Regions from separate parts of the Shewanella sp. Shew256 genome, predicted to be linked through region 1. Evidence: riboswitches for the same ligand, from Rfam matches in the RefSeq annotation. Region 1 holds a riboswitch; the other holds the start of a gene.
What was found. Region 1 has a riboswitch for thiamine pyrophosphate ahead of B5P39_RS11090 (TonB-dependent receptor). Riboswitches for the same ligand answer to the same signal wherever they lie in the genome.
Positions count from the first base shown of each region.

Region 2: linked by a shared signal. The riboswitch ahead of thiC (phosphomethylpyrimidine synthase ThiC) and the one ahead of B5P39_RS11090 (TonB-dependent receptor) in region 1 are both predicted to bind thiamine pyrophosphate.

Region 1 covers NZ_NAJR01000005.1:112,826-128,042, forward strand. The annotation lists gene pepE (dipeptidase PepE) at 1-540, opposite strand, end outside; gene htpX (protease HtpX) at 828-1,691, shown strand; gene cctA (tetraheme c-type cytochrome CctA) at 2,016-2,366, shown strand; gene B5P39_RS11035 (cytochrome b/b6 domain-containing protein) at 2,428-3,174, opposite strand; gene B5P39_RS11040 (LuxR C-terminal-related transcriptional regulator) at 3,471-4,106, shown strand; gene B5P39_RS11045 (M61 family metallopeptidase) at 4,244-6,010, opposite strand; gene hinT (purine nucleoside phosphoramidase) at 6,156-6,512, shown strand; gene B5P39_RS11055 (PaaI family thioesterase) at 6,509-7,036, shown strand; gene B5P39_RS11060 (PaaI family thioesterase) at 7,023-7,487, shown strand; gene B5P39_RS11065 (YcfL family protein) at 7,618-8,010, shown strand; gene deoD (purine-nucleoside phosphorylase) at 8,373-9,077, shown strand; gene tsgA (MFS transporter TsgA) at 9,128-10,303, shown strand; gene B5P39_RS11085 (Crp/Fnr family transcriptional regulator) at 10,359-11,039, opposite strand; TPP riboswitch at 11,254-11,364, shown strand; gene B5P39_RS11090 (TonB-dependent receptor) at 11,418-13,643, shown strand; gene B5P39_RS11095 (YkoF family thiamine/hydroxymethylpyrimidine-binding protein) at 13,740-14,000, shown strand; gene pnuC (nicotinamide riboside transporter PnuC) at 14,069-14,734, shown strand; gene B5P39_RS11105 (phosphotransferase) at 14,824-15,217, shown strand, end outside.
Region 2 covers NZ_NAJR01000004.1:83,162-98,378, reverse strand. The annotation lists gene B5P39_RS08585 (helix-turn-helix domain-containing protein) at 1-5, opposite strand, end outside; gene B5P39_RS08580 (glycoside hydrolase family 97 protein) at 288-2,399, opposite strand; gene B5P39_RS08575 (tRNA (adenine(22)-N(1))-methyltransferase) at 2,644-3,468, shown strand; gene B5P39_RS08570 (NUDIX hydrolase) at 3,583-4,113, shown strand; partial or broken gene B5P39_RS08565 (DUF4062 domain-containing protein) at 4,395-5,354, shown strand; gene trhA (PAQR family membrane homeostasis protein TrhA) at 5,518-6,201, opposite strand; gene B5P39_RS08555 (hypothetical protein) at 6,478-7,680, shown strand; TPP riboswitch at 7,856-7,954, shown strand; gene thiC (phosphomethylpyrimidine synthase ThiC) at 8,113-10,266, shown strand; gene thiE (thiamine phosphate synthase) at 10,269-11,951, shown strand; gene B5P39_RS08540 (HesA/MoeB/ThiF family protein) at 11,948-12,943, shown strand; gene thiS (sulfur carrier protein ThiS) at 12,940-13,143, shown strand; gene B5P39_RS08530 (thiazole synthase) at 13,145-13,909, shown strand; gene thiH (2-iminoacetate synthase ThiH) at 13,906-15,021, shown strand; gene B5P39_RS08520 (hypothetical protein) at 15,134-15,217, shown strand, end outside.

The DNA of each region.
Region 1 (15,217 bases):
GAATTCGAGCAAACGTTGGGCGCGGGTTTCGCCGTTATGTCCCGGAGCGCGGTAGTTCGAATAATGTGGATTTAACTGAAACGGCACTATATTTAACGCGGTAAATGAAGGCGGCTCGATAATCGGCATATCGTTGGTGGTGCGAATACTCAATCCGGAGACATTAGAGCCCGCGCTCCAACCAATATAGGGTTTACCATTCAGTACTTCTTCACGGATAAGATGCACTAAATCGTACTTATAGAGCTCGTGCAATAAATGGAAGGTATTGCCGCCACCGATCAAAATGCCGTCGGCATCTTTAATCGCTTGGCGCGGATCAGGATGCTGGTGAATGCCGCTGATATCGAGCCTGAGTTCACTTAAGCCTGCGACGACTGAGGCCAAATACGTGTCATAACTCATGCTGACACCAGCATAAGGGATAAAAATCCATTTTTGGGCGTTAGCGGTGAGCGGCTTGATAAAGGGAAGCGCATGGGAAAGGTAAGGCGTATCACCGACGCGAGAGCTGCTCAGCAGTAGGGCATTGATTGTCATTTTTTTATCCTGAAATCTCGGAATGTGCTGGCATGTTAACAAAGTTTAATCGCGATAAACATAGATAAACACACATGAATTTGGCTGTAACGCTGACAGAGCCTAGATTTAAGTTTGGATTAATACATTGTCCCTAGACTCACGAGCCATGAAAGGCAATGTCTAAATTGAGAGAAAAATTAGCGAGTAGAAAAACTCTTATCTTTACCCCTTGAATTTCGATTAATTGGACATATTATGTCTTTGAGCAAAGTTAAATGGCATATGTTTGCCGTAAAGGAGCTGAAATGAAGCGTATTTTTTTATTAATTGCGACTAACCTAGCCGTGTTGCTGGTAGCCTCAATTGTGATGTCTATTCTGGGCGTTAATACGTCGACTATGGGTGGACTGCTTGTGTTCGCTGCGATTTTTGGATTCGGCGGAGCCTTCATCAGCTTAGCCATTTCAAAATGGATGGCGAAAAAGACCATGGGCTGTGAAGTGATCACCACGCCACGTGATAGCACAGAGCGTTGGTTATTAGACACTGTTGCCCGCCAAGCGCAACAAGCTGGGATTAAAATGCCAGAAGTGGCAATTTACCAATCACCAGAGATGAATGCCTTCGCCACAGGCCCAAGCAAAGACAACTCATTAGTTGCCGTGAGTACCGGTCTGTTGTATGGCATGAGTCAAGACGAAGTTGAAGGCGTACTCGCCCACGAAGTGAGCCACGTCGCTAACGGCGACATGGTGACCTTGACCTTAATTCAAGGCGTGGTGAACACCTTTGTTATCTTCGCGGCACGTGTCGTTGCAGGTATTATCAACAACTTCGTCTCAAGCAACGATGAAGAAGGCGAAGGTTTAGGTATGTTCGCCTATATGGCAGTGGTATTTGTCCTCGACATGCTGTTTGGTATCTTGGCCTCGATCATCGTGGCTTACTTCTCACGTATCCGTGAATACCGTGCAGACGAAGGTGCGGCGCGTTTAGCGGGTAAGCATAAGATGATTGCAGCGCTCGAGCGTTTACGCCAAGGCCCTGAAAGCTCGGCAATGCCAGCGCAAATGTCGGCTTTTGGTATTAACGGTAAGCGTTCAATGGCTGAGCTGATGATGAGCCACCCGCCATTAGAGAAGCGTATCGCCGCCTTACAAACTCGTTAATCGAGTTCAAAAGTTCACAAAAAGGAGACCTCGGGTCTCCTTTTTTATTGGGGCTTTTCTTTTGCTGATGATTAGGCTAGGGAGGTTTTTAGTTGTGACTTTTAGGTTGTGGCAATGTAAAACTCTTATATAAGCATGTGGTTACATGATGCAGCGCACATTTTACCCCTCGGTATATTGATAAAGTTACTTTGCATAAGATTGGGTTGCTTATTGCTCAATCCTTAGCTAAGTTAAATCGAGTCGTGCTATTTACATTGGTTGCGAGATGGAAGTCACCCTGACAAGAATTTCCACTGTCAATCGCCATTGGAGGATACAATTGTGAGCAAAAAACTATTAAGTGCGCTTTTCGGGGCAAGTCTTGCAGCGCTAGCGCTGTCACCAACCGCATTTGCCGCGGATCAAAAATTATCAGACTTCCATGCAGAATCTGGTGGTTGTGAAAGCTGTCATAAAGACGGTACACCTTCTGCTGACGGTGCTTTCGAATTTGAACAATGTCAAAGCTGCCACGGCTCTTTGGCTGAAATGGACGCAGTACACAAGCCACACGATGGCAACTTAGTGTGTGCTGACTGTCATGCGCCACACGATATGAACGTAGGTCAAAAACCTACCTGTGAAAGCTGCCATGACGATGGTCGTACTCCAGAATCTATCCTGAAGAAGTAATCCTACTTCGGTATAAGTTTGATAAAAAACGCCAGCAATTGCTGGCGTTTTTTTATATGCATCACTCGTCCTTCGGTTGTCCTTGGATCAGTTTTTTGCCAGAAAACATGGCGGAAATGATCCCGGGTTGGCGTTTGACTTCTGTGTAAATCACGGCAAACACATGCAGCACGATAAGGAGCATCAATAAGTACACGGCGTAAACGTGTACTTCACCGGCCAGTCCCTTCATGGGCTTGATAGCATTGGCTTTATCGGTATCTACGCCTGTGGCATCGTAGGGTTTTAAGCTACTTGGCTCAACATCCGCTGCGGCTAAGTAGCTTTGTACTGTGCTGCCGAGCGGCGGATAGTAAATGTCTGTACCTGCGCGGATCAGGCCTGTGATCATTATGGTGACAAGCAAGAGCATGATGGCGAGTACGGCGAATTTCCCCTTAGGATTGTGGCCTAGATACTGGGGATTTTTACCCGCGGCAAGTTCCGCTTTATAGCTTTGTAACTCGCTCTTGCTATTGGTATTGGGGAACATATGACTAAAGCGGGCATATTTATTGCCCACAAAACCCCAAACCAGGCGGATCAGTAAATTAATTGCAAAGCCATAGCCAATGATGACGTGCATGGTTTTAAGCCCAATTTTGCCGGAGAGTTCGGTAATGCCTAAGTCGCTGCGAAACATCATCATGCCGCCAACGATAATCAGGGCGAGTACAAGGATGAGATTAATCCAGTGGAACAGACGCGTAGGTCTGTCCCACACGCGATAGGACTGCATTTCAATAGAGTTTGGCTGCGGGTTGGACATGGTATTTCCTTATGATTTATGTTGATTTGATCTTACGCCTTTCTATTCAAAATAGCGCATTATTTTCAGTTTAAATTCAGCCTTCTGATTGACAATACTCAGTGCTAAAGTTGCAGAAGTTTTTGATTTGCGTACGGTAAATATTTTTATCGTAAGTCTTTTGAATCTGTTTTATCTAATGCTAATATCGTGTGCACGGTAGACTTGGAAGTCTATTGAACGGATGTTGAAGTGGTATTGAGAGATGTTTCTCCTCTCAAAATGAATAATCGTTAACCAGACAGGGAGTGAGCAGGATGTTCAAAATATTACATTGGATTGTAGTGTCAAGATCGCAAGTTCTGATGGAATTGCTGGCCGGACGCTGGCCGCAGGAGTTTCTCGTTAAGCTGTCGCAAGTCAGCCCGGATGAGATGTGCGATCAAATCAAAGATAACCAAGCCTCTATGGTGGTGATTGATCTTTCCACCGTCGATCTTCAAAAAGCCTATCAATTTCAACGCTTGCTTGCCCGCGAACATCCGAGTGTGCGAGTTGTTTATATCCAGTTCCCTAAACAAGTTGATGCCCGCTTCTTAATGCAAGCCTCGACCACGGCAGGGGTGTTTTATCTGGATGCAGGATTGACTGAAATCAGCCTTGGCCTTTCCAACATCCTGCGCGGACACAGAGTGATCCCTATCCAATTGGTGAACGGGGTGAATGATGACTTTGGACTGTTTGAAGATACCGAGCCATTAACCATTCGTGAGCGTGAAGTGTTACAAGCCCTGCTGTCTGGCAGCACTAACCTCGATATCGCTAATCAATTGTTTGTCAGTGAGAGCACCATTAAGACGCACTTGTACCGTGTATTCCGTAAGATTGGTGTGTCGAGCCGTGGTCAAGCCATCGCGTGGGCGCAAACCTATTTACACGATGTGGTGGTGTAACCCATTGTTGATGTATCGCTAAGCCAATATTCAATTGAGCAAACAAAGAATTAAATAAAAAGGGGCAATCGTCGATACGATTGCCCCTTTTGTGCTTTATGGGTTAAAGACGAATTTAAAGGCTAATGCGTTGAAAATTAGCGACCCAACCAAGCCTGGAGTTTATCTTTATCTGTGATGCTTAAGGCAACTGTATCCTTTGGCGCCTCAGCAATAATCAGTTCTCCCGTCATCAATTCATCGCGTCTAAACCAATGTAGGCTTAAGCTTTCTCCGAGAGGGTATTGCTGAAGCTGAGCTTCAAATTGGCCTGTCACCTGCAGATTATCCGCCGCAATTAAGATATCTCCGGCGCTTAAACCTGCAAGGTGAGCAGGGCTGCCTTGGGTGACTGTGGTCACTTTAAGGCCCATTGGCGCGGCTTGCGTCTTAGCGCCAAAGGCAATCTCATACCCTTTGGCTGAGCCTCCACCGACATCCTGTGCGCCATTGCTCGCTCTCAGGGTCAATTCAACCCCAAACTCGGCAAGTAGCGGTGCCAGTGGGATATCGTCGGTATTGTCTAAATAGGCGAAGAGATCTTGGCAATCACGCCCTAATAAACGCTCAACAATCCTTTGATGACATACGTCTGTGGTGCCACGATTTTGCAGAGCATATTCCTGCCACAGAATGGTCATCACATCGTCGAGATTGTATTTACCTTGGGTTTCGCTTCTTAGTGTTAAATCAAGATACAGGGCAAACAGGGCGCCCTTAGTGTAATAACTGATAATGGCGTTTTGGGCGTTCTCATCCTGCTTATAGAACTTAGTCCAAGCGTTAAAGCTGGAGTCCTTAATGCTTTGTTTAAAGCGGCCTTGACTGCGATAAACCCTTGTAAAGGTTTCGCTCAGCATATCTAAGTAGCTTTGCTCATCGACTAAGCCTGCGCGATAGGTGAGGAAATCATCATAATAGGAGGTGATGCCCTCATAGGCCCACAGCTGCGGTGTATAGGTCTCAGCCTCAAGTTGGTAGGGTAAAAAGCATTCCGGCTTGATGCGCTTGACGTTCCAGCTGTGGAAATATTCATGGCTGCAGAGGGATAAATAGGTGCGGTAGTCGTTGTTAATCGGCGCATCCATCGACAGCGGTAAATCCTTGCGCGAGCACATGAGTGCCGTCGATGCCCTATGTTCCAAACCACCAAAGCCATTGTCGAGTACTGTCGTCATAAACAGATAACGCTCAAAGGGCGCGGGCGTGCCAAACAGCTTGATTTGATACTCGCAAATGGCCTTTAAATCTTGGCAGAGTCTCGGCATATGGGCGCGGTGGCGACCGTTTAGTACGATATCGTGTCTGACGCCGCAAGCTTCAAAACTGGCGTGGGTGAATAGCCCCATCTCAACTGGATGATCGATAAGTTCGTCATAGCTTTGCGCGCAAAACTCACCAAAGGCAAATTCATCACTGCTTTGGCGTGTCATGCTGGTGGCAAGGCGCCACTCGTTTAGGCTCGGCTCGGTCGGCGCCGCCATTGTTACTGTGTGTAAGCCTGCCTCAAAGCCGTGGGCGGCTAAAAATACACTGCTACCGTTAAAGAAGCCGTGGGTCATATCCAGGTGCGCGGTGCGTACCGACAAGTCCCAAGCATAAACTTGATAGGTTAAAGTAAGTTGGGCGCTTTGATGTTCGACCGACCAGGTTTGTTTATCCAGCTGAGTGAGCGTAAGCGGCTCACCGTTAGCGCCTGTGGCTTTGAGGTCGATAATATTCTTAGCAAAATCCCGCACCATATAACTGCCAGGAAGCCACGCGGGCAGGCTAAAAACTTGCTTAGGGTGAGGCGTTTGTACCGTCATGGTGACGGCGAACAAGTGCGCCTTGGGATCGACGGGAATAATGTGATAGTGGATCATAATTTATCCTGTAAAACCGCTGCGTTTTAATGGGCGTCATGCTGCCAAAAATGCGCACAACAGGCAAATGAAACGCAAAATATCTGGAGACACAAAGCGTTGAATTGCTAGTATACTATCCCAATTAACCCAAGGAGGACTCCCCATGGCCGAAGAAACCATTTTCAGCAAAATTATCCGCCGCGAAATTCCCGCCGACATTCTGTATCAAGACGAGCTGGTGACGGCATTTAGAGACATTTCGCCAAAGGCGCCAACCCATATTCTGATTGTGCCGAATCATTTGATCCCAACTGCAAATGATATGAAAGCCTCGGATGAACCTGCACTCGGCCGGATGATGACTGTGGCGGCTAAACTGGCGGCAGAGGCGGGGATTGCCAAAGACGGTTATCGTTTGATCATGAACTGCAACAAACATGGCGGACAGGAAGTGTACCATATCCATATTCATCTCGTCGGCGGAGAGCCACTGGGACCCATGCTGAGCCAAGGTCAATGAAGGTTAATCCCGAGTTTTTCCCGCTGACTCAAATGGCGCAGCGATTTGTCGATCAGCTCGCCCAGTGCCGCCGCTTAGGGCTCAGCGTGCTCGAGGCCAGTGAGCATCATGTACTGATTGAGTTGCCCTATAGCACTGAGTTAATTGGTTATCCCGATACAGGTGTTATCCATGGCGGGGTGATCACCACCCTGATGGACACCGCCTGTGGCAGCGCTGTAGTGAGTGCGATTTTTCAAAAATATCAATCCTTAGAGATTTCGCCCACCCTCGACTTACGGGTCGATTATATGAAGCCCGCCCAGCCCCATAAGCCAGTTTATGGCTTTGCCGAGTGCTATAAGTTGTCATCTAATATCGCCTTTACCCGCGCCATCGCCTATCAGGACAGCATTGATGATCCTATCGCCCATGCGGTGGGCTCCTTTATGCGGATCAGCCCTGAAATGGTGGGCGATGCCTTTAGACAAGCCTTGATGGGAGAAGCCGTGCCGCCCTTAGGAGAGACAGATGAACTCAAATAAGCCGACCGAGCAGAAAACCCTCGATGTGCAGGGGATTGTAAAACGCGCCACCGAGCTGAACGACTTTGGTCATCTACTCGAACATGTACCTTATGCTAAGTTTATTGGCATGAAGGTCGAGCGCTTTGGCGACGAGCTGATTTTCAAACTCCCCGCTAAGGACGACAATATCGGTAATCCAATCCTGCCCGCGATTCATGGCGGAGTGATTGCTGGTTTTATGGAAATGTCAGCCATAGTGCAATTAATGGTGTTTATGCAAACGGCAAAAGTGCCAAAAGTAGTTGATTTCTCCATTGATTACCTGCGTGCCGGCCTTCATAAAGACAGCTTTGCCGAATGCCGTATCACCCGTCAGGGTCGACGGGTCGCCAACGTGAATATCAATTGTTGGCAAACCAATCGTAAGCAGTTGATCGCTACCGCAAGGGCGCACTTTTTGATTGATTAATCGCGAGGGCGGGGCAGGATGAGCAGGTTTTGCCGATGTGTACGTTAAGCATAAGTTCAGCTGGCGTCGCGTAGTGTCATTGCCCATCCGTTGTTCGGCACCTAGGTTTTTGTGAGTGAGGGAAAACAAAATGAAAGCAATTTACAGTGGATTAATCTTGGCTGCAGCACTGACACTCGGTGCCTGCACTAATACGGCGGGCATTTCGGTGAACTCACTGGGAGAAACCCGCGTCGATAACAACAGCTTCGCCCGTGATATCAGTGTTGAAGGGGTTGAGGCGCGCCGTGTTGGCGATCTTATCCAAGGTTCGGCCTTGATCGTCAGCAAGTCCTCAAGCGATATGCGAGTGCAATATAAGTTCACTTGGTATGATGCCAGCGGCTTTACCGTCGAAGATGAAGCCACCAGTTGGAAATCGGTGAAATTACACGGTAAACAACAGCTGCAAGTGTCGGCCGTGGCCCCAAATGCACAAGTGGCGAAATTCGATGTTTATGTGCGCGAGACCTATTCAAACTAAGCTTGAATCATAGGGTTGAGTTGTCACTATCGCGTTAGAGCATTTGGCATTTCAAAGCTAAGTTAACGCGCGTTGATAAAGGCTTTCGCTCCATTTATAAAGACTTACGTTTTCAGGGCGTAAGTCTTTTGCTTTTATCTATCCTCATCCTCATCCTCATCCTCACCAACCCATCTTCCTTCTGATCGTTTGTGCGGGATTGAGTTTGTCCCGTGACGGTTGCTACGCCGAGAAGCAAAGTTGCGATAACTAACTCAGTTCGACGGAAAAACTCAAACAGCGACAGAAAAGCGGACTTTAGTCCTAAAACTATTTCAGGGTTGAGCACTACTATCAGCATATTATTTGATGAGGATAGACCTATGACCGCGCACATTAATGCACAACCTACTGATTTTGCTGAAACTGTAATTATGCCTGGCGATCCGCTACGGGCGAAATATATTGCCGAAACCTACCTTACTGATGCCGCAGAAGTCACCAACGTTCGCAATATGCTGGGCTACACAGGTTATTACCAAGGGCAGCGTATTTCTGTAATGGGGCACGGTATGGGGATTTCCTCAATGGTGCTCTATGGCCATGAGTTGATTAATTTTTTTGGTGTGAAGCGCATCATTCGTATCGGCAGTTTAGGCGCAACCCAAAAACACGTGCAAATGCGGGATGTGATTTTAGCGCAGGCGGCGGGTACCGACTCACCCACGAATGCCAAGCGTAGCAGTGGCTATCATATGGCAACCTCGGCCACCTTTTCCTTACTGCACAAAGCCTATACCCAAGCCAATGAAAAAGGCATTAGCGTGAAAGTTGGCAACGTATTTAGTGGCGATCTTTATTATGATCCCGACGAAGATATGATCCCAGCACTGGAGCGTTTTGGGGTATTGGGTATTGATATGGAAGTGGCTGGTCTTTATGGCTTAGCACATCAACAGGGCATTGAATCATTGGCCATTCTCACGGTATCCGATCATTGCCTAACGGGTGAGGAAACCACCGCCGAAGAACGCCAGTTATCCTTCAATAATATGATCGAACTCGCGCTCGCGACTGCGCTGAATTAGGTCACTCGTTAACCTTTGCACCTTTCGCATTTCACGATGGAATGACAAAAATGAATAATAAAATCACCTTAACCGCCATTAGTTTTCTCGCGAACTTTATTATGGCGGGTTTTGCGACGCAATTTGGGATGTTGATAGAACCCATAGCGGAGAAGTTTGCAGCCGATGTGAACGACGTTGCCTCAATCTTCTCCTTACTTAATGGTGGCGCATTGGCAGGGACCATTGCCGCCTTCTTCTTTATTGAAAAGTTGGGCATCAAGCGGATCACCTTACTCAGTTACAGTCTAGTCGCGCTTTCTGCGCTGGCATTACACCTTACCAGTTCGCTACAAGTGGTGATGGTAGCCATGACCTTAATTGGATTCTGCGGCGGGATTGGTCTGTGTATCGCAGGCACTATTGTGGTGTCAGTATGGCAAGCCAAAATGCAGAGCACTATGTTAGTGGTGCAGGATGCGACCTTTAATGTTGCTGGGGTGGTGTTTCCGCTGATCACAACCTACGCCTTAACCAATGCCTTATCATGGAGTTACAGTTACTTAGCCGTGGGTTTGGTTGCCTTAGGCACGGTAATTATTAGCTTATTCACCAATTTTTCTCTGTGCGAGCAATCATCGAATACGGAGGAGAAACAACAATCGGAGTGGAATTTCGGCATTATCAGCGGTGGTATCGGCTTATTTTTAGGCATGCTGGCACTGTATACCTTCCTCACGTGGGCACCGTTATTTGTAAAACAAAAATTTGATATCCCATTTGAAGAGGCGGGCAATATCATTACCCAATACTGGTCGGCCGCGCTGATAGGTGCCTTGATTTCAACCCTGATTGTGACCCGGGTAAAAATTCATCATTTCTTAGTCGGTATTATTGGTTTAGCTATGGTGATCACCTTTGTGATTGTGACTACCGACAAGTTGAATTGGATTGCTTATTTAACCTATGGTTACGGCTTTGTCTGCGCGGCACTTTACAATGCGTTTATTGCCTATGGCGTGTCGTTTGTGAAGCAAGCCAGCAGTAAGAATGTCTCCTACATTTTGATCAGTGGCAGTACGGGCGCCATGTTTAGCCCAGCGATCAGTTCGTTCTTCGAGCGTATTATCGGCTTACAAACCGTGATGTATGTGATCCCCGTGCTTTACGCCGCAATCTTTATGTTGTTGATTGCATCGAGTCGGATGAAACCTGCGATGTCAGCACAATCACTTTCGGCAAGTTAAGCTAAAGGCCCATACTTGGTTGTTATCCGCCGAGTATGGGTGTTGTCGAAGTGGGTTAAATGCCTGCTTCGACAAAAGCTTTAAGTGCATTCAGGTTTTTAATCCGAATGCCTTCTTTTTTACGCTCGATTAAACCGCGCTCTTCCAAATGTTGCAGTGCCCGTCGATAGACCCTGTCTGTGGTACCAAAACGCTCTGCCTCTAAATAACGCTTACTAAAACCATCGACGGGTAAATCGTTTAAATACTCATGGTAGATATCGAATGCCACGTTATAGCTGATGGGGTAAAGCAGTCTGCGGGTAAAAATATCGACGGTATCTTGGTAATCAATCGCTATGGCACTGGCAAAAAATAGCGCCAGTTGCGGGTGTTGGCCGAGGGAATGTTGCAACTTTTCAGTGCTAATTAGCGAGATCTCTAAGGGCTCACTAGCGATGATGTCGAGCTGGCACTGGTATTGGGTAAAAAACTCCATCTCACCAAAGAGCTGCGAATCACAATCGATAGTCCCTAATTGGAAACAACGTCCATTTCTGGCGGTGTGCCCCAGCGATACGCGGCCTTGCTTGACTAACACCAGCGAGTTTATGGCTTCACCTTGTGTCATCAGGTGAGCGCCTTTTTTGAGCATTTTGACTTCGCTGATACAGCTAAGAATCACAGCTTCAATAAGAGGATAGTCTTGTTCCCATCGCTGGCTATAACGTCCCTTGGCTAACGGTTTTAGCTGCATTGAGTTGACCCTTCTACCATACTTAAAATCGTCGCCTTCTATAGCATTAGAACGCATATTGGGTCAAATCAGCCAAAGGAGAGAAGGGCGTTTATATTGGCCGATTGTGAGCTGTCAGAGGTTTCAACAAAGGCATTAATGGCGTGAGCTAAGCGTCATTTACTGATGTGCAGTGACAAGAGTGTCTACTTTATGATTTTCGTCATGTATACTTAGCGCCGCCAAGGGGTGTTTGCTAACAAAGTGGCAGACTGAGATGTCATCAGACGAACCCTTAGAACCTGATCCGGCTAATACCGGCGTAGGAATGGGCCAATCAACAGCACACTTCTGAATCGCTTATTCGTTGCCGGATCTCAAACATGTATTTGAGGTCCTATGTCTAACCAAAAGTTTTACAACAAGTCTTACACCCAAAAGTCTACCAAGGGTTCCATCTTCTCCTTATCGTTAACGCGTGCGCCATTGGCGCTGGCCATTTCGGCAGCCTTGAGTACAGCCGCGTGGGCGCAAACCGATGCTATCGATAAACCAGAGCCTAGCAATGATATGGAAATCATGGTGGTGACGGCGGATTTTCGCAGTGCCAGCTTAGAAAAAATGCCATCGAGCATTACCGTTATCGATGCCCAGCAAATTCAAGATGAAAGTGCCCAGCACTTTGAAGACGTGATGAATTCTATCGCCAACTTCAACTGGTCGGGTGGCAGCTCGCGTCCTAAGTATTTTCAGATCCGCGGCGTGGGTGAGCAGGAGCAATATCAAGGCGCGCCTAACTCGTCTGTGGGTTATATCATTGATGATATTGATTTATCCGGTATCGGCATGGTGTCGAGCATGTACGATCTGCAGCAGGTCGAAGTGTTACGCGGCCCGCAGGGTACCCGCTATGGTGCCAATGCGTTAGCGGGCTTGATTTACCTTAAGAGTAATGACCCGACCGATGTGTTTGAACATGGCGCCGAGGTCTCTTTAGGTAATGACGATTTGCAAACCTTCAGTGGCTTTAGCTCTGGCCCCTTGAGCGATTCGGGCAAGTTGTTGTACCGCGTGTCGCTGCAGCAACATCAACAAAACGGTTATCGCGACAATCTCTATTTAAATAAAGAAGATACCAATGGTCGTGATGAATTTACTGGCCGCGCTAAATTACGCTGGTATGCCACCGACAATTTGCAACTCGATTTAACCCTGCTGCATGCCGATTTTGATAACGGCTACGATGCCTGGAGTTTAACCAACGATCCTAAACATACTATTTCGGATCAGCCGGGTGTCGATAGCCAGCGCACCACTGGCGCCGGATTTAAAGCGACTTACTCGGGCGCAGAGTCGTTTGAGCTTACCTCGCTGACTTCATTTGCCAATACCGATCACCATTACAGTTACGATGGCGATTGGGCTAACCCTGAATATTGGGCCTCCAAGCAATGTGAGGATGAGGGCAATCTCGCCCCTTGTCAGTACGATTACTTCTGGGACAAAACCGGTCAGCGTAAGACCTTATCCCAAGAGTTCCGCTTAAGCTCGACCGATCAAGGCCGTATTTTTTCGGGTTCAACCGACTGGTTACTTGGGGTTTATGCTATGAACCTTAAAGAAGATAACCAACTGTATTCTGAATATAATACTTGGCCCGATGAGGTGTTAGATTCCGAATATGAAGCAACCAATTACGCCGTATTTGGTCAGTTGGATACGGATTTAGGCGCCGATTATGCCTTGTCTGTGGGGTTGCGTGCCGAGCGTCGCAATAGCCATTACTCAGATACCAACAATGATAATTTTGACCCGAGCGAAACCATGTGGGGCGGCCATATTGCGCTGAGCAAAGTGCTGAATGAATCCCATAATGTGTACGCCAGAGTGGCTCGCGGTTACAAGGCGGGCGGTTTTAACATGACCTTGCCAGTTGAACTCAATGATAAAAAAGAGTTTGATACCGAAACCCTATACAACTACGAAATTGGTCTTAAATCCCATTGGTTTGAAGGGCTTATCGATACGAATCTGGCGCTGTTCTATATGGATAGGCAGGATCAGCAAGTGGCCGCATCCCAGCAGGATCCGAACAAGCCACAACGCTTTATCCTCTACACTGAAAATGCGGGTAGCTCACACAACTACGGTGCGGAGTTGGACGCCACTTGGTATGCCACCGATAATCTCCAGTTTTACTCAAGTCTGGGTTGGTTAGAGACAGCGTACGGCGATTACCAGTACCAAGATAAATACGGTAGCGCCGTGGATTTAACGGGCCGCGATTTGGCTCATTCGCCACACTTAACCTACAGCTTAGGCGGTACCTATCGTGCGAACTCGGGTTGGTTTGCCAACGTCAACATGAGTGGTAAGAGTGAGTTTTACTACTCAGACAGCAACGACTCGCGCTCTGAGCCATACACTATTGTGAATGCGCGTGTAGGTTACGAGGCGAGTGCCTGGTCGGCGTATTTATGGGGCCGCAACCTGTTCGATGAAGAATATGGCGTGCGTGGTTTCTATTTTGGTAATGAGCCGGATAACGGCTGGGCGGAAAAGCAATATATCCGCTACGGCGACCCACGCCAAATTGGGGTGACACTAAACGTTAAGTTTATGTAATCCCATTAAGAATGAGACATCAGATGTCAGGCTGTGCTCGCGAATTGCGTCACCGCCTGACGATTGCATTATTAGCATTTGACCCAAGGAGTGAAGATGAAACTCACCGCCGAAATTAGCATGTATCCCTTTAATGAAAATTATCTCGACCCGATCAAATGGTTTATCCACCGCTTGGACAGTTACCCAACGATTCAACGTGTTACCAATGCTATGGCGACGCAAGTCTGTGGCGACTATCAAGACGTGATGGCAATGCTGGCGACCGAGATGCAAGCCGCCCATGAAAAATGGGGCAAAGCTGTATTTGTATGTAAGTTTATTGGTGGTGAGCTGAATTTAGCCCACAGCGAGTAATGCCCTAAGTTAACTTGAACGCTAAAGCTAAGTGGTTCAAGCAAGCGATATAGAGTGAGAGTAAGGCAATGACAGAATTATGGTTAACGCTGGTCAATAGTGTTAATGCGGCCCTAGGAGAAGTCCATGTGATGACCGCATGGGAAGCCTTAGCCGTGGTATTGGCCATGGCCTATTTGCTACTGGCCATGAAGGCTAGCGTTTGGTGCTGGGTGGCGGCATTTACCAGCACGGCCATTTACACTGTCTTGTTTTGGAAAGTCGCACTGCTGATGGAGTCGGTGCTGAATATTTATTATATGGCTATGGCACTCTATGGTTACTGGCTCTGGACTCAAGGTGGCGATAAACATCAAGGGGTGAAAGTGACCACTTGGCCGCTGAAAACCCATTTAAAACTGATTGTCGCGACGGGGATTGTTTCCCTTGGCGTTGGCCATGGTATGGCAACTTTTACCCAGGCTTCCTTTCCCTATCTCGATGCGGCCACCACTTGTTTTGCGGTGATGACGACCTATTTAGTCGCCAAAAAAGTGTTGGAGAACTGGTTGTATTGGGTGGTTATCGATCTAGTATCAATTTACCTTTACCTCAGCAAGGGACTAATGCTGACCTCCTTATTATTCGTGCTCTATGTTGGCCTAGCGGTTGTAGGCTATTTCCTGTGGCGCGCCGCCCTTGCCGATAGCCGTAATCCCCATCTGGAGTCGAGCGCCGCAAAGCTACTCGGCTAAGGCGGTAGATATCAAAAGATGATGGCCAATACACAAGGGCTGCGAATGCCTAATAACCTATTCAACATGACTCTAGTGGTCTGCCGCTAATGCCGCCCATTGTTGATCAGAACAAGGATACACAGCTTGCGGTATTAGCACAGGCAGGGCTTACTGATATCAGCCAAATTCAGCCGTTAGCGAATGGATTAAGTAACCACAACTACCATATCGAAACGCCGACGGCGCATTATGTCTTGCGAGAAAACGCCAATGCCGCCGACAGCTTTTGTTCGCGGGAGCAAGAGTTGTTCTATTGGCGCCATCTTGCCAAGGCAAAGCTTGCCCCCGAGTTGCTTTGGGTGAGTGGCGATCAGCGTTATTACCTAAGCCAGTTTATCTTCGCGCAATCTCTCCCAAGCCTTCCTATAGCATCTCAGTTTGCGCCGCTGATGGAGGATATTGAGGGGAGGGAGGAGTTGGTTATCGAAAAGCGTATTGCGG
Region 2 (15,217 bases), on a different contig from region 1:
ACCATTAAGCATTGGGGAGTTTAGCTTAAGCTAACTTAATGCAATTTGCATCCGTGTCGAGTGTGACTCAGTAGTGGAGGGCAGTGGTCCTGCTCAAATGAAATCCGCCAACGGTTGTTAGGCGCTGTAACTAAAACGAAGCAACTCAATAATAAAAAAATAGTCACTAAGAAGGGCTTCTTGGTGACTATTGTAATGGCCACTATCGCTTCGATTGCTGTTGCAAGAGTGACTGTCGCAAGAGTGACTATTGCTCGGGACTTTTAGCGTCCATTTAGCGCTTGAGTTTACAGCGCTTTAAAGCGGATCGCTGTGCCGCCACTGCTGGCTAGCTGTAATGTCAGGCTATCTTTGGAGATAACCTCTTTGGTTTCAATCACATAATCATAGGGATTGGTTTTCCAATCGGCTTTTGCGCCATCACGGTAGATCTGTGCTTGATAGCGTTTATTTGGGTCGAGGAAATCCAGTTTGACTTTAACCTGACGGGCATTTTCATCGGTCAGCGCGCCTAAGTACCAATCCTGTTGGTCCTTGGCTTGGCGGGCAAACACGACATAATCACCCACTTCACCAGCCAGTGCGATACTTTGATACCAGTCTGTTGGTACATCGCGAATAAACTGGAAAGCATCTAGATGTTTTTGGTAATTGCGCGGCAAATCTGCGGCCATTTGGATTGGGCTATAGAGCACCACATACAGGGCGAGTTGCTTCATCAAGGTGGTTTGCACGCGGTTTTCGGCATCTAAGCCCTTGGGGGCTAAGTCAAAAATCCCTGGGGTAAAGTCCATAGGGCCCGCCAGCATACGGGTAAAAGGCAACATGGCAGTGTGTTCTGGGCTATTTGGTGGACTGCCCCAGGCATTGTATTCCTGTCCACGTGCGCCTTCGCGGGTAAGCCAGTTCGGATAGGTGCGACGAAGCCCAGTATCTTTAATCGGCTCATGGCTGTTGATGCTGATATGGTGCTTGGCGGCTTCAGTCACGCTATGCAGATATTCGCCAACCATAAACTGACCATCGTGCCATTCGTGACGGGTAATACCGTTCTCATCGATGTGTTTGATTTGTCCACCGTCAGCCACATAGCCGGTTTTGACTTGGGTCACGCCATGTTTTTCATACAGGGCGAAGGCATCATCCATTTGATTACGGTAATGGGTTACTGAACCTGCGGTTTCATGATGACCAATCAGACGTACGCCTTTTTTCGCGCCGTAGGCGGTAATGGCGGGTAAATCGAAATCATCATAGGCTTTGGTAAAACTGAATTGATCGCCATTATGGAACCAATCACCATCCCAACCTTGGTTCCAACCCTCAACCAAGACACCATCAAACTGGTACTTGGCGGCGAAATCCATATAACGCTCTGTTTCGCTGGTGGTTGCGCCGTGTTTTGGGCCCGAGCCCCAAGTGTTTTCATTGAGGTGCATTCCCCACCAAATACCGACATATTTGCCCGGTTTAACCCAAGAGACATCCCCCAGTTTATTGGGCTCATTCAGGTTGAGGATTAGGTGAGAATTAAGCAGTCCCGTGGCCTTGTCGGCGATTTGAATCGTGCGCCATGGAGTATAAAAGCCCGCTTGGGTTTTAACCCGAATACCATCTGACCAAGGGGTGAGATCGGCCTTGAGCTTGCCATCGCGCTGTTGGTCGAGGGTCATCGAGGCAAAATCAACTAACGCCGCCTCGTGAATGCTTAAATGGGTGCCATCGACCAGTTTAAAGGTAAAAGGGGTGTGGGCTCGGTCGACCTGATTGAGCGCGCTGGTGCGATACAAATATTCGTAGCGGTTCCATCCACGAGAAGGGATCCACCAGGCGGTGGCCTTATCACTCTGACCAATATTAAATTCGGTGAGTTCATCTGTAATGGCAAGCGATGTATCAGCTGGCAGGGCGTTTTGAGCGGCTAAGTGATAACGAAAGCCGATGCCATCGTCAAAGGCTTTAAACTCGAGGTTTAAGTCGATTTTTCCGTCGGTTAATACCACGCTCAGTTGATTGTGTTGATCCTTTATCCACTCTTGTTCACCCCAAGGTTGCTGCCATTTGTCATCGGTGCTGGCGCTGTTGCTCGATTTGATACGTAGACCTTGGCCTAATTCGCCCAGTGAGGCAAAGACTAGCCCTAAGCGGCTCGGTTCGATAATGGTTTTGCCATGGAAACGGATTTGGTATTCGGGGCGGCCCGTATCATCACTCAGACTCAAGACGATTTGTTTATCGGGGGAGCTTAGGTTGAGAGTCTGCGCTGTGGCACTGGTGCTGAGCAGGCTGCCAATACTGAGTGCTAGCAAGCTGGGCGTAAATAGGCCGGCGGCCCAATGGCGGCTATTTCGCGTTGGCGAGTTGATGTGGCGTGCATGGGTAAGAGGATTGCTGAACATTCCCTGATCCTTGTTTTTATAGTGAATATGGGTCAATGCATACTAGTGGCGATGGGTTTTTGCTCGCAATGGTTTGCATACGTATTCACCATAGTGAGCGGTTAGGCGGCAGTCGGATAGTAAGGCGTAAAGAGATGGGTTTTAACCGCTGACTCGGGTAGAATGCGCGGCTTTCTTATTGTGTTTAAGGGGCTTTAGCTTAAGCCGATATGGGCAGTGATATAAACGCGTTTGGGAGTGAGCGGTGAAAATCAGTCAGCGATTACAGCAGATCAATCGAATGGTGGGCCCTGGATACGATCATATTTGGGACTGCTGCTGCGATCATGGTTTACTCGGCATGCTGTTACTGCAAAGAAATGCCGCACCTAAGGTGCATTTTGTCGATTGTGTCGCGCCCTTGATGCAGCAACTTAGCCTTGAGTTAGCAAGGTTTTTCCCCGAGCCGTCTATCTCAAACACTCAAAACGCTGAGCAACAGGCCAATCCCCAGAGTGAATGGCAAGTGCATTGCCTCGATGTGGCGGCCTTGCCACTGGCGCAATACGGAAAGCAAGCCAAGCACTTAGTGATTATTGCGGGTGTCGGTGGTGAATTATTGGTTGAATTGGTGCGCAGTATTGTGGCGAATCAGCAAAGTCAAAGTGATGCTCACAGTGGAAATGATTCGAGTAATCATGACCTTAGTCAATGCGCCTGCCAGCTCGAATTTATTTTGTGTCCCGTGCATCATAATTACCATGTGCGCAGCGCGTTGTCGGAATTGGGCTTAAAACTTAAAGATGAATATTTACTCGAAGAAAACCAACGTTTCTACGAAATACTGCATTTAACTCAGGCCAATGCCTGCTCAAAAACGAATACCTGCTCAAAAACAAATCAAGCTGTGCCCTTAAGTGCGACGGGCTCAATCATGTGGCAAGGGCTAAATGCGGATAAAACCAACCAAGCCAAGCGTTATCTTGACCAAACCATAGGCCATTATCAGCGTATTCCTGAGCATCGCATGCCCAACAAGTCGCAAATTGTGGCGGCCTATCAACACATTTTGCAGCAACTGAATTGTTAACCTCATAGGTCAACATGTGGTCATTGAGTACTTAGCCTTGGCGTTGAAACGGTTTTACTCTGTAAATCCATCGAGTTGGTTTATGCTATTAGGCCGTTAATCTTGAGTTTTATTATGCGTTTATTGAAGTCTACCCAAGCCGCCAATCTCAATCTTAAACAGGCGAAGATTTTTTATCGCCAAGCCGCCCGTGCCATAGTGCTGTCGGGGGAGGATATTTTGCTGCTCTATACCCAAAAATATCGAGATTATGGTTTGCCTGGTGGTGGAGTGGATAAAGGCGAGAGCCTCGAAGTTGGACTTATCCGTGAGTTGCAAGAAGAAACCGGCGCCATTGCCGCCAAAGTGTTAGCGCCCTTTGGTCGTTATGAGGAATATCGTTCCTGGTTTCGTGAGGGCGCAAATGTTGTACATATGGACTCTTACTGTTACCTGTGCGAAATCGATACGAGCCTTGGTGAGCGCGGCTTAGGTGAGCCAAGACTAGAAGCTCATGAGATAAAAAATGGCATGCGCCCAGGGTGGATCAATATTCACCAAGCGATTGCCCATAATGAAGAAATTCAGCGAACGTTTGCAAATAAAGGGCAATCCATTAACAGGGAAACCTTTCTGCTCAAACGAATCGTCGCAGAGTTGCTGTAGGTATAACCTGCTTGGAACATTAAGGAACAAAATTCACGCCATTTGAGACTATAACAAGAATTTTAAACTTTATTTAGCTAACCGATTCATTTTCAAATACGTCTCAAGTAGAGCTTCTACATTCAAAATGTTGACACACCAAAGCAATAAGCCGAAAATGACTTAACTTACTTAATTGTTTAATATTTTTGGTAAAGGACTTGCACATTGGCCATACCTAGAGTTTTCATTAGCTCCACATGCTACGACTTGAAGCATATTAGAGAAACCTAAAATACTTTGTTAAGACTATAGGTTATGAGCCTGTGCTATCCGATGATGGTGATGTTTACTACAGTGTCGATGCGCATACCCATGACGCTTGCCTTACCGAGGTAGCCACTTGCCAACTGTTTATCTTAATCATAGGTGGGCGCTATGGTGGAGAACATAAAGGCAAGGAAGGTTCAATTACTAACAATGAATATCGAGAAGCTGTTAAAAATAAAATTCCAGTCTTCGCTTTGGTTGAAAGTGCTGTGTATTCAGACCATTACACTTATCTATCTAATAAGAAAACTAATCCTGATTTCTACGAAAAAATCACCTACCCAAGCATAGATAACATCAAAATCTTTGGTTTTATTGACGAAGTTAGAAAAAATAGCCTCAACAACGCTATAGTTTCATTCAACGATTTTTCTGATATGGAAACATATTTGAAGAAACAGTGGGCAGGTATGATGTATGACTTGCTCGCTGAAAGAACCAGAAACGGTAACGCCAAAATAACCAATAGGTTAATTGATGATCTGACTATTGCTGCTAAGAAGTCTGAAGAATTAATTAAGGTATTACTTAGAACAACTAATACAGAACAGTTAGAGGTAGAGGATAAAATTAGCAAGATTGAGTTAATAGCTAAAGCAAGAAGTTTTCCTAATTTAGTTGAAACTTTGTACAATTCTCGATACTTGTCTGTGTTGGATCTTGGAGAGTTTCCTGACCCAAAAGAACACAAATATTGGTATGATTTTTTGGTTGCAACAAATGATTTCGTAATTCATGTTGATGACGATAGTGGTTATGAAACTTATTATTTATACGATAAAGCAAATACTTATATTGAACTTGGGCCAGAGCTTGACTCTAAGAAAGACGATCCTATGTTCCGCGAAATCCAATCAGCATTTGAAGCCTTAAAACAAGTTGACCCTGAGACAAGGAAATCTATATTAGAAGAAATGATTATTCCTTTTTAATCAAAAGATTAAGTTTTTTTTGGGTAAGATAAATTAAGCTTAAAAACTATTGTTACCCATTGCGGTGCTTGATGGTCTTATTGCACAGTGGTTTAAAGCGCAGCCATCAAAAAGCCATCCTGAAGATGGCTTATGAGGATCTGTTGTGCGAGTAGGCTAGCGTCTAGATCACGGTTGAATAAATACAAAAGAAATGGCTCATCGCGCCCGCCAATACAAATAAATGCCAAATCGCGTGATTGTATGGGATGCGTTTACCAACATAGAAGACCACCCCTAAGGTGTAAAACAACCCGCCCAATAGTAGAAGCTTAAATCCTAGCGGTGACATCGCCGCCGTCAAATCGCCCATTACAGTCACACACAGCCAACCCATCACTAAATAGAGCACTAGGCTCATTTTTTTAAAGCGATGAATAAACAAAGTCTTAAATAAAATCCCACCAATAGCCAAGGACCAAATCGCCGTCAGGATAATGGTCGAAAGTTGTCCTTGCAGGCTGATTAACATCAGTGGGGTATAGGTGCCTGCAATTAAGCAGTAGATGGCACAGTGATCGGCAATCTTAAGTTTATGTTTCCAGCCTACATGCGTCACGCTGTGATACAGGGTAGAACTTAAAAACAACAGGATAAGGCTTGCACCATAAATAATAACACCTGTGAGCTGAATGCTGGTGAGGTGGTCGGCGCCCTTGAGGATCATAAACACTAAGCCGACCACGCCTGCGATCACCCCTAGGCCATGGCTGATGCTATTGGCTATCTCCTCACTAAGGCTATAGCCACTGATATTCAATGGTTTTTCATGACTCATTTGCGGCTCTATCAAACTCTGGCTTGGCATGCTGTTGATCCACTCGATGGCGATAATGACTGAGTCTATCAGTTGATAAATTGGAAAGCCATAATTAGCTTACACGTGTAAGCTAATTTATTTTAAGGGTAACATCATCAACTGAGACTTAGGCGAGCTCTTATCTAGTTGTACAACATTATGGAGCCTGTTTACGACTGATTAATGTCAACGCCTTGGAACTTTGTGCGATACGCTTTCTCTAATCCCCCGTAGATGTCATGGATTTGTTAAGTACTTTGTCCATTAAGTACTAAGGGATGGATTTTGCCTGTTCGCTCGAATATAACCCCAGAAGATGATCTTAGTTTTGATGCGTACGGCCGTGTTAGAAACGACGAGACCGCACCATTTTCCGTTATGCCTTTTTGTGCAACGTCTTTCAGCGCTACAGCCCAGGGCACTACAGATTTAAACCCTAAGCCTTTTAGCGCTCATGCAGAGCCTTTGGGGAGCGATATAAGCCTTAATTTGCATGAAACTAACCCAAAAGATATCGATAGCACATTTCAAACATCTTCAAATCTAAGTGGGCGAGAGTGGTCGCAGTATTTCAATCTTAAGCCATTGTTTTGGGTCATCTTGGGCCATGGCTTACTGCTGTTATTATTAATTTTTTTATGGCGAACCCAGTCGGAACACTTAGGGCTGTCCTTTACTGAATCTTCAGCCAACACACGGACTACCACCAAGGCGTTAAAGGCATATTTTTTTTATGCGCCGCCAACGCAAACCGCTCCAACGGATCCGCCTCAAGATTCCTCCGTTGAAGAACCTACCGTTTCTAGTGAGCCGATCACTTTCCCGCCTAACACTACGCAGCTGAAAGTGGATGTTGAACCCGCCGCAAAAGTGCCACCAAAACCCGCGGAAAAGCTTGCGCCAAAAACTACAGAGCAGATTGCAAAACCTCCTGAAGTCAGCGCACAAGGGTCAAATAGAGCAGCTTCAAACACTTCAACACAGGGCCAAACCCAGCAGAGTGCAAAAGAAGCTATTAAACCTCAAAAGGCAGAAGTCCAATCAAGCTCGGCTGAAGCGGCAAGTACTGAGCAGTCAGATACTGGTGAGCAAAGCAGCGGTGCGGCTGGTAGCGTGGGGTTATTTACCCAGCGTTATTTTGAACGTCAGCGTGAGCAAGCCTTAGATGATTTAGTGCTAGAGCAGGCAAATCATTACACTAAACGGTCGACTATGTCTGAAATGAGCCCCGAGATGGAGGTGTTGATTGTGCCCAATGCCGACGATTTTAGCGGCCCCACCAGTTTAGATTTAGAGCTGGATCCCAATCGAATTGTCCGTAAAGGGGATACCTGCTATCGGGTCGTTAAAGTCGGCACCCAAATTAATCCCTATGCTGAGAATTTAGGGTTTCCCTTCAATTGCAGTGGCAAGAAAATGAATCAAGAAATTGACGATGCTATTAAGGCGCAACTGGATAAAATGATGGTAAAGCGGCCAAAAGGTTAAAAAGTAGTGATGATAAATTTTCACTGAAAATAGTTTTATCCATGAGCCATAAAACATATTTAAATTAAAAATGTTTAAATACAATGCGTTATATATTCTTTATTTTTGATTGATAATTTAATTTTTATTCTGAAATTACGCTTGTTTGTTCACTGCGCTTCTGCCTATACTTTTGCCCATCTTGTCGGAGTGCCTCTTGGCTGAGACCGTTTATTCGGGATCCGTTGAACCTGATCAGGTTAAAACCTGCGAAGGAAACAAGCATAATAACATCCATTAAATCGTACCAGCGGCCACCTTTTGCCCTGTATTAACCCATCGATTTAGTCGTTATTGAGTCCGCAAATCCGCTTCGGGTTTGCAGCGCTCAGCTTCAACACTCAAGTCTCCAGACAAGCAACCCCATTTTTATTTGTTAAAGTGAGATTGCTTATGTCCAGTTTAGAATCGTCCTCAGAATCGATTGCCGTGAACACCCAAGGGCAAACGAGCCGCCGTGCGGCGCGCGCCCAGGCCCAAGCCTTTATCGATACCCTTAAACCATTACAACACCCTAATTCGCAAAAGTTGTATTTGCAGGGAAGCCGTGAGGATCTCCGTGTAGGGATGCGGCAAATTCTGCAAACCGATACGCGGATTGGCGGCACTGCGACCGCGCCTGTAGTCGAGAAAAACCCTCCCATTCCTGTGTACGACTGCGCGGGGCCTTATTCCGATCCAGCTGCGCAAATTAACGTGCGCCAAGGCTTAGCCAAACTCAGATTACCTTGGATTATCGAGCGCCAAGATACCGAAGTGCTCGATTGTGCGACCTCAGATTTTACCCAGCAGCGCCTGAAGGATGATGGGCTCGATCATCTGCGCTTCGAAGCCGGCTCAAGTGCGATTGTTCGTCCTCGCCGTGCCTTACCGGGTAAGCGCGTGAGCCAATTACACTATGCCCGCCAAGGGATCATTACCCCCGAAATGGAGTATGTGGCGATTCGGGAAAATATGGCGCTCGCCGAGGTGCAAGATGAAATCTTAAACCGCCGCGGCCAAGGTGAATCCTTTGGCGCCGTAATCGGTAAATCGATTACCCCTGAATTTGTCCGCGATGAAATTGCCCGTGGCCGCGCCATTATTCCGTTAAATATCAATCACCCTGAAGCTGAGCCCATGATTATTGGCCGTAACTTTTTGGTGAAAGTGAATGCCAATATCGGCAACTCGGCGGTTACGTCCTCCATTGAGGAGGAAGTCGAAAAGTTAGTCTGGTCAACCCGTTGGGGCGCGGACACTGTGATGGACTTGTCCACTGGGCGGTATATCCATGAAACCCGCGAATGGATCATTCGCAACTCGCCAGTGCCGATTGGCACAGTGCCGATTTATCAAGCACTTGAAAAAGTAAACGGTGTTGCCGAGCACCTGACCTGGGAAGTATTTCGCGATACCTTGATTGAGCAAGCGGAGCAGGGTGTCGATTACTTTACCATCCACGCGGGCGTGTTATTGCGCTATGTGCCCATGACCGCCAAACGGGTGACTGGGATTGTATCCCGCGGCGGGTCGATTATGGCCAAATGGTGCTTGAGCCATCATCAGGAAAACTTCCTCTATACCCATTTCCGTGAAATTTGCGAGCTGTGCGTTGCCTACGATGTCTCGCTGTCATTAGGTGACGGTATGCGTCCTGGCTCTATTGCCGATGCCAATGATGAGGCGCAGTTTGCCGAGCTTGAAACCTTAGGCGAGCTGGTCAAAATCGCCTGGGAATACGATGTGCAGACCATTATCGAAGGGCCTGGGCATATCCCGATGCAGCTTATCAAGGAGAATATGGATAAGCAGCTCATTCACTGCGCAGAGGCGCCATTTTATACATTAGGGCCACAAATTACCGATATCGCACCGGGTTACGATCATTTCACCTCTGGGATCGGTGCGGCGATGATCGCATGGTATGGCTGCGCCATGCTCTGCTATGTGACGCCGAAAGAGCACTTAGGTTTACCCAATAAGCAGGACGTCAAACAAGGGCTGATTGCCTACAAGATTGCCGCCCATGCGGCCGATATTGCTAAAGGCCACCCAGGCGCGCAGATCCGCGACAATGCGTTATCTAAGGCGCGTTTTGAATTCCGTTGGGAAGACCAATATAACTTGGGACTCGACCCTGACACCGCGCGTGCCTATCACGATGAATCCCTGCCACAGGAGTCGGCCAAGGTTGCGCATTTTTGCTCTATGTGTGGCCCTAAGTTCTGCTCGATGAAGATCACCCAAGATGTGCGCGACTATGCGGCAAGTTTAGCGGCGGGTACGTTGTCAGTGGCTTCGTCAAGCCAAAATGTTGAGAGCGTTGAAGCGCTTGCATCGATAAATTCAGCTCCACAAGGGCAAGCTAGCAAAGAAGCAATCCAGCAGATCAGAGTCAAAACCCAAGATGAATTAGCGGCGGCCATGGCGAAAAAATCGGCCGAGTTTGCGGCCTCGGGCGCCAAACTGTATCTACCGCTAGGCGATGCTAATGCAGCCAATGAATCGGCAAAGCATCAGGATGGGACAGAGCTCAAACCCACAGTACAGGTTGCGGAGGTTTGATAATGACCCCTGCTATACATGTTAGCCACTTAGCGCCTAAACCTATCGTCTGGACCATTGCGGGTTCCGACAGCGGTGGCGGCGCGGGGATCCAAGCCGACTTAGCCACCATCAAGGATTTGGGCGGCCATGGATGCAGCGTGATTACCACGTTAACGGCCCAAAATTCGGTGGCGGTGGATTTAGTTGAGCCTGTGAGTGATGCAATGCTACTCACGCAGCTTTCGACCCTGTTCGCCGATCTACCGCCTCAGGCGATTAAAATTGGCTTACTCGCGAATCAGCAGCAAGTGCATTTAGTTGCCGATTGGTTGGCTGGTTTTAAAACCCAGTATCCACTCGTCCCCGTTATTCTCGACCCTGTAATGGTCGCAAGCTGTGGGGATGAACTAGGGGATAAGAGCACGGCGAGCCAGCCACTGGATTTTACTCCCTTTAAGGGTTTGATTAGCCTGATAACGCCGAATGTGCAGGAGCTGGCAAGGCTTACTGTCGCAAAAGACATACAAGCGTCACGACTGCACACAAAAGCAGAATTCGCCGCTGCGGCAATGCAACTCTCAACGCAATTAGCTTGCAGCGTATTAGCCAAGGGCGGCGATATTTACTTTGCGGCTCAGGCAAGTGTAGGCATTAATACAAGGGATAACTTTAGCGATCAAAAAAGCGATATCACAAGTCATCGCAGTGCCACAGATAATCAGGGTTTGGCGGAAGATTTGCTGATTTGTCATCAAGTTACTGGTTGCTCACCGCTCGACGCGAATGGCGGCTTTTGGCTCAGCAGTGCAAGGATAAACACGCGGCATAATCACGGCAGTGGTTGTACTCTGTCTTCAGCCATCGCCTCGGTGTTAGCCTTTGGCTTTGTGTTGCAGGATGCCGTTGTGGTAGCAAAAGCCTATGTTAATCAAGGTTTAACCCAAGCTCAGGGTATTGGCCAAGGCCCAGGGCCACTCGCGCGTACCGCTTGGCCGCAAAGCTTAACGGCGTTTCCTCATGTTACGGCTTATTCTCTAAACAGCTTGAGTGAATCCAGTGATGTGCAATGCGGCGCGTTTAAGCGCCTTGAGCCTGACTTAGGAATCTATCCCGTTGTCGATAACCTACTGTTACTAGAGCAGTTATTAGCGGCAGGCGTGAAGACGGTGCAGCTCAGGATAAAGTCTAATGCGCTAACGACAGATGTACTCGAGGCACAAATCCAAACCGCGATTGCCTTAGGTAAACATTATGATGCGCAGCTTTTTATCAATGATCATTGGCAGTTAGCGATAAAGCATGGCGCATTTGGGGTCCATCTTGGCCAAGAAGATTTGGTGGTGACGGATCTTAACGCCATTCATGCAGCAGGATTGGCGCTGGGCATCTCGAGCCACGGTTATTTTGAGTTGCTGCGTGCCCATCAACATGCGCCATCTTACATCGCCCTTGGGCATATCTTCCCGACGACCACCAAGCAAATGCCATCGGCGCCGCAGGGATTACTCAAATTAACTCATTATGTTGAGCTGTTAAAGGCGCACTATCCCTTAGTCGCAATTGGTGGCATAGGACCTTCGAATCTTGCGCAAGTCAAAGCGACTGGGGTGCGCAATATTGCCGTGGTGCGGGCGATTACCGAGGCAATAGACCCAATAATGGCCCTTGCCGAATTGACGCGAGCCTGGGAGTCACGCCTATGAGCATGACGCAGGCGCAATCCCTTGCCGATAAAGACTTTATTCGTTATTCGCGGCAAATATTCTTACCCGAGGTCGGCGAGGCTGGCCAGTTGCAGCTGAAACAGGCTCATGTGCTTATCGTAGGCCTAGGCGGCCTTGGACAATTGGCGGCGCAGTATTTAGCCTGCGCCGGTGTAGGACGCTTAACGCTTGTCGACAGCGATAGGGTGGAATTGTCCAATCTACCGCGACAATTGCTCTTTAGTGACGACGATATTGGCCATCACAAAGCCCTAATTGCTAAACAGAAATTAGCCGTGTTGGCGCAAGGTTGTGAGATTGATGCCGTTGCTGAGCATCTGACTCTTGAGTCTGCGAACGCGGTATTTGCTCGTCTGTTAGACCATAGCAAAGAAACGAGATTAGTACTTGATTGCACTGATAATCTTGTGGCGCGCCATTGCATCAATCGGCTGAGTGTTGAGCATGCCTTGCCTCTGGTGAGCGCCTCGATAGCCGCTTTCAACGGCCAATTGTTTGCCGTAGATCAGCAGCGTTTCCCTTTGGGAGGCTGTTATCACTGTATTTTCCCCTCGGATACTCGCGCGCCACAAAACTGTACCAGCCAAGGTGTACTTGGCCCCAGTGTCGGCGTGATGGCATCGATGCAGGCGCTGCTAGCCATGCAATTGTTGCTCCTAGCCACGCCGCCAACTTCTACAACACAACAAACGGGTAATCAATCTTTCGAAGAGACAAGTCCACCAATAGCCTCCACTAGAGCGTTACTTGGAAGATTTTGGCGCTTCGATGCCAAGTTGCTGCAATGGCATTCGGCCGCCTTAACCCGTGATCCCGAGTGCGAGGTGTGCGGATTAAAACCGAGTTCATTAAAGTCTAGTGCGTTAATGTCACGCGAACCAAGCAAGAGTGTAGAAAGAGCTAATGCTAACACCCATCATTCAACTACAGCCGTTTCATTCAAATCTGTCCCTAATCGAGGTTTGTTATGATTTTAATTCATCTCAATAATGTGCCCCAGACACTTCAACAACCGCTGAGTTTACAAGCCCTGTTAGAAGCACAAAATATTTGCCAACACTCGGTTGCCTTAGTGCTTAACGAAGCCGTTGTACCCAAACATAGATGGTCATCTATCCTCTGTCACCATGAGGATAAAATTGATGTATTTGCCGTTGTCGCGGGAGGTTAAGATGTTAACGATTGCGGGTGTGGAATTTGAATCACGATTATTTACCGGCACGGGTAAGTTCAGCTCAAGTCAGCTGATGCTGGAGTCAATTAAGGCGTCTAAATCGCAGTTAGTGACAGTTGCAATGAAAAGAATTGATTTAAAAACAGGGGCCGATGATTTGCTATCGCCGCTTAGGCAAGCGGGCGTGCGACTCTTACCTAATACCTCGGGTGCGCGTAATGCTAAGGAAGCGATATTCGCCGCCGAATTAGCGCGGGAAATGCTGGGAACACGATGGGTTAAACTTGAAATTCATCCCGATCCTAAATACCTGATGCCCGATGCGGTCGAGACGTTAGCCGCGGCCAAAACCCTGTGTGAACGTGGGTTTATCGTGATGCCCTATGTGCATGCCGATCCTGTGCTGTGTCGACGTTTAGAAGAGGTGGGCTGCGCCGCCGTAATGCCATTGGCAAGCCCAATTGGAACCAATCAGGGGCTGGTGACTGAGCCTTTTATCAAGATGATTATTGAGCAGGCAAAAGTGCCCGTGGTGATTGATGCGGGAATTGGCGCGCCATCCCATGCGGCCCACGCGATGGAGCTGGGAGCCGATGCCGTACTGGTGAATACCGCCATCGCAAGCAGTGCCTCTCCCATTGAAATGGCGCAGTGCTTTAAGGATGCGGTGGCTTGCGGACGACGCGCCTTTGAAGCGGGTCTTGGCCGAGTGCAGACTCAGGCTGTACATACCAGTCCACTAACAGGATTTTTGCAGCAATGAGTTTTGTCGACCAATTTGCCCGTATTGAACGGGATAAGTTATTGCTGGCGTTATATTCCTGCACCGCAGTAGAGGTTGAGCGCGCCCTAATGCAACCCGAGGGTAATCTAGAGAGTTTACTTGCCTTATTGTCTCCTGCAGCAGAACCCTATATCGAAGAAATAGCTCAACGCTCGGCGGCACTCACTCGGCAACGCTTTGGGGCCAATATCGGACTCTATCTGCCCTTATACCTGTCGAACCTGTGTGCCAACGAGTGCGACTATTGCGGCTTTAGCATGAGCAATAAGCTAAAGCGCAAAGTGCTCAATGAGCAGGAACTTGCGGCCGAAATGGCAATTATCAAATCCCGTGGTTTTGACTCCATCTTGCTGGTGTCGGGGGAACATGAAACCAAAGTGGGGATGGATTACTTTAAGCGTGTGTTACCCATTGTAAAACAGCAGTTTAGTTATTTGGCCATGGAGGTACAGCCACTTGAGAAGATTGATTATCGTCAGCTTGTCGAGCTAGGGCTGGATGCTGTGATGGTGTATCAAGAAACCTATCAAGCGGCGACCTATGCCAAGCATCATACCCGAGGCAATAAACAGGACTTTGCATATCGGCTGGCAACGCCCGACCGCGTTGCCCGAGCGGGTGTCGATAAGATAGGCCTAGGTGTGCTTCTGGGTTTAGATGACTGGCGGCTCGATGCGTTACTGATGGGCCATCATCTGGACTATTTAGAACGGCATTACTGGCGTACTCGCTTTAGTATTTCGTTACCGCGTTTACGACCTTGTACTGGTGGCATAACGCCAAAAGTGCATTTAACCGATCTTGGACTGGTGCAAATGATCTGTGCCTTTAGACTGTTTAATCAGCAACTTGATATCAGTTTATCGACACGCGAGGCGCCATCGCTTCGGGACAATTTACTGCCGCTTGGGATCACACAGATGAGTGCTGGGAGCTCAACACAGCCAGGCGGTTATCAGGCGCCAGAGAGCCAATTAGATCAGTTTGAGATAAGCGATGAACGCACCGTTGAGCAGGTCATGACTCAAATGCGGCTCAGGGGATTTAATCCGGTTTTTAAGGATTGGGAATCGGCTTGGATTGCGCGTTAATCGTGGGCTTAAAGTGATTTTAAAATGCCTTTATGGCGGGGGATAAACCTGTACTTTGCCTGAGGTTTGATTAATAATTAACCCAGTTATCATCAGATGCAGGAAAACTCCTATGCAAATCCAATCTGCTTATGCTTCCGGTCTGCAAGGCTTGCAAACAGCTCAATCAGGGTTAACGCAGGCAACGATTGATGTG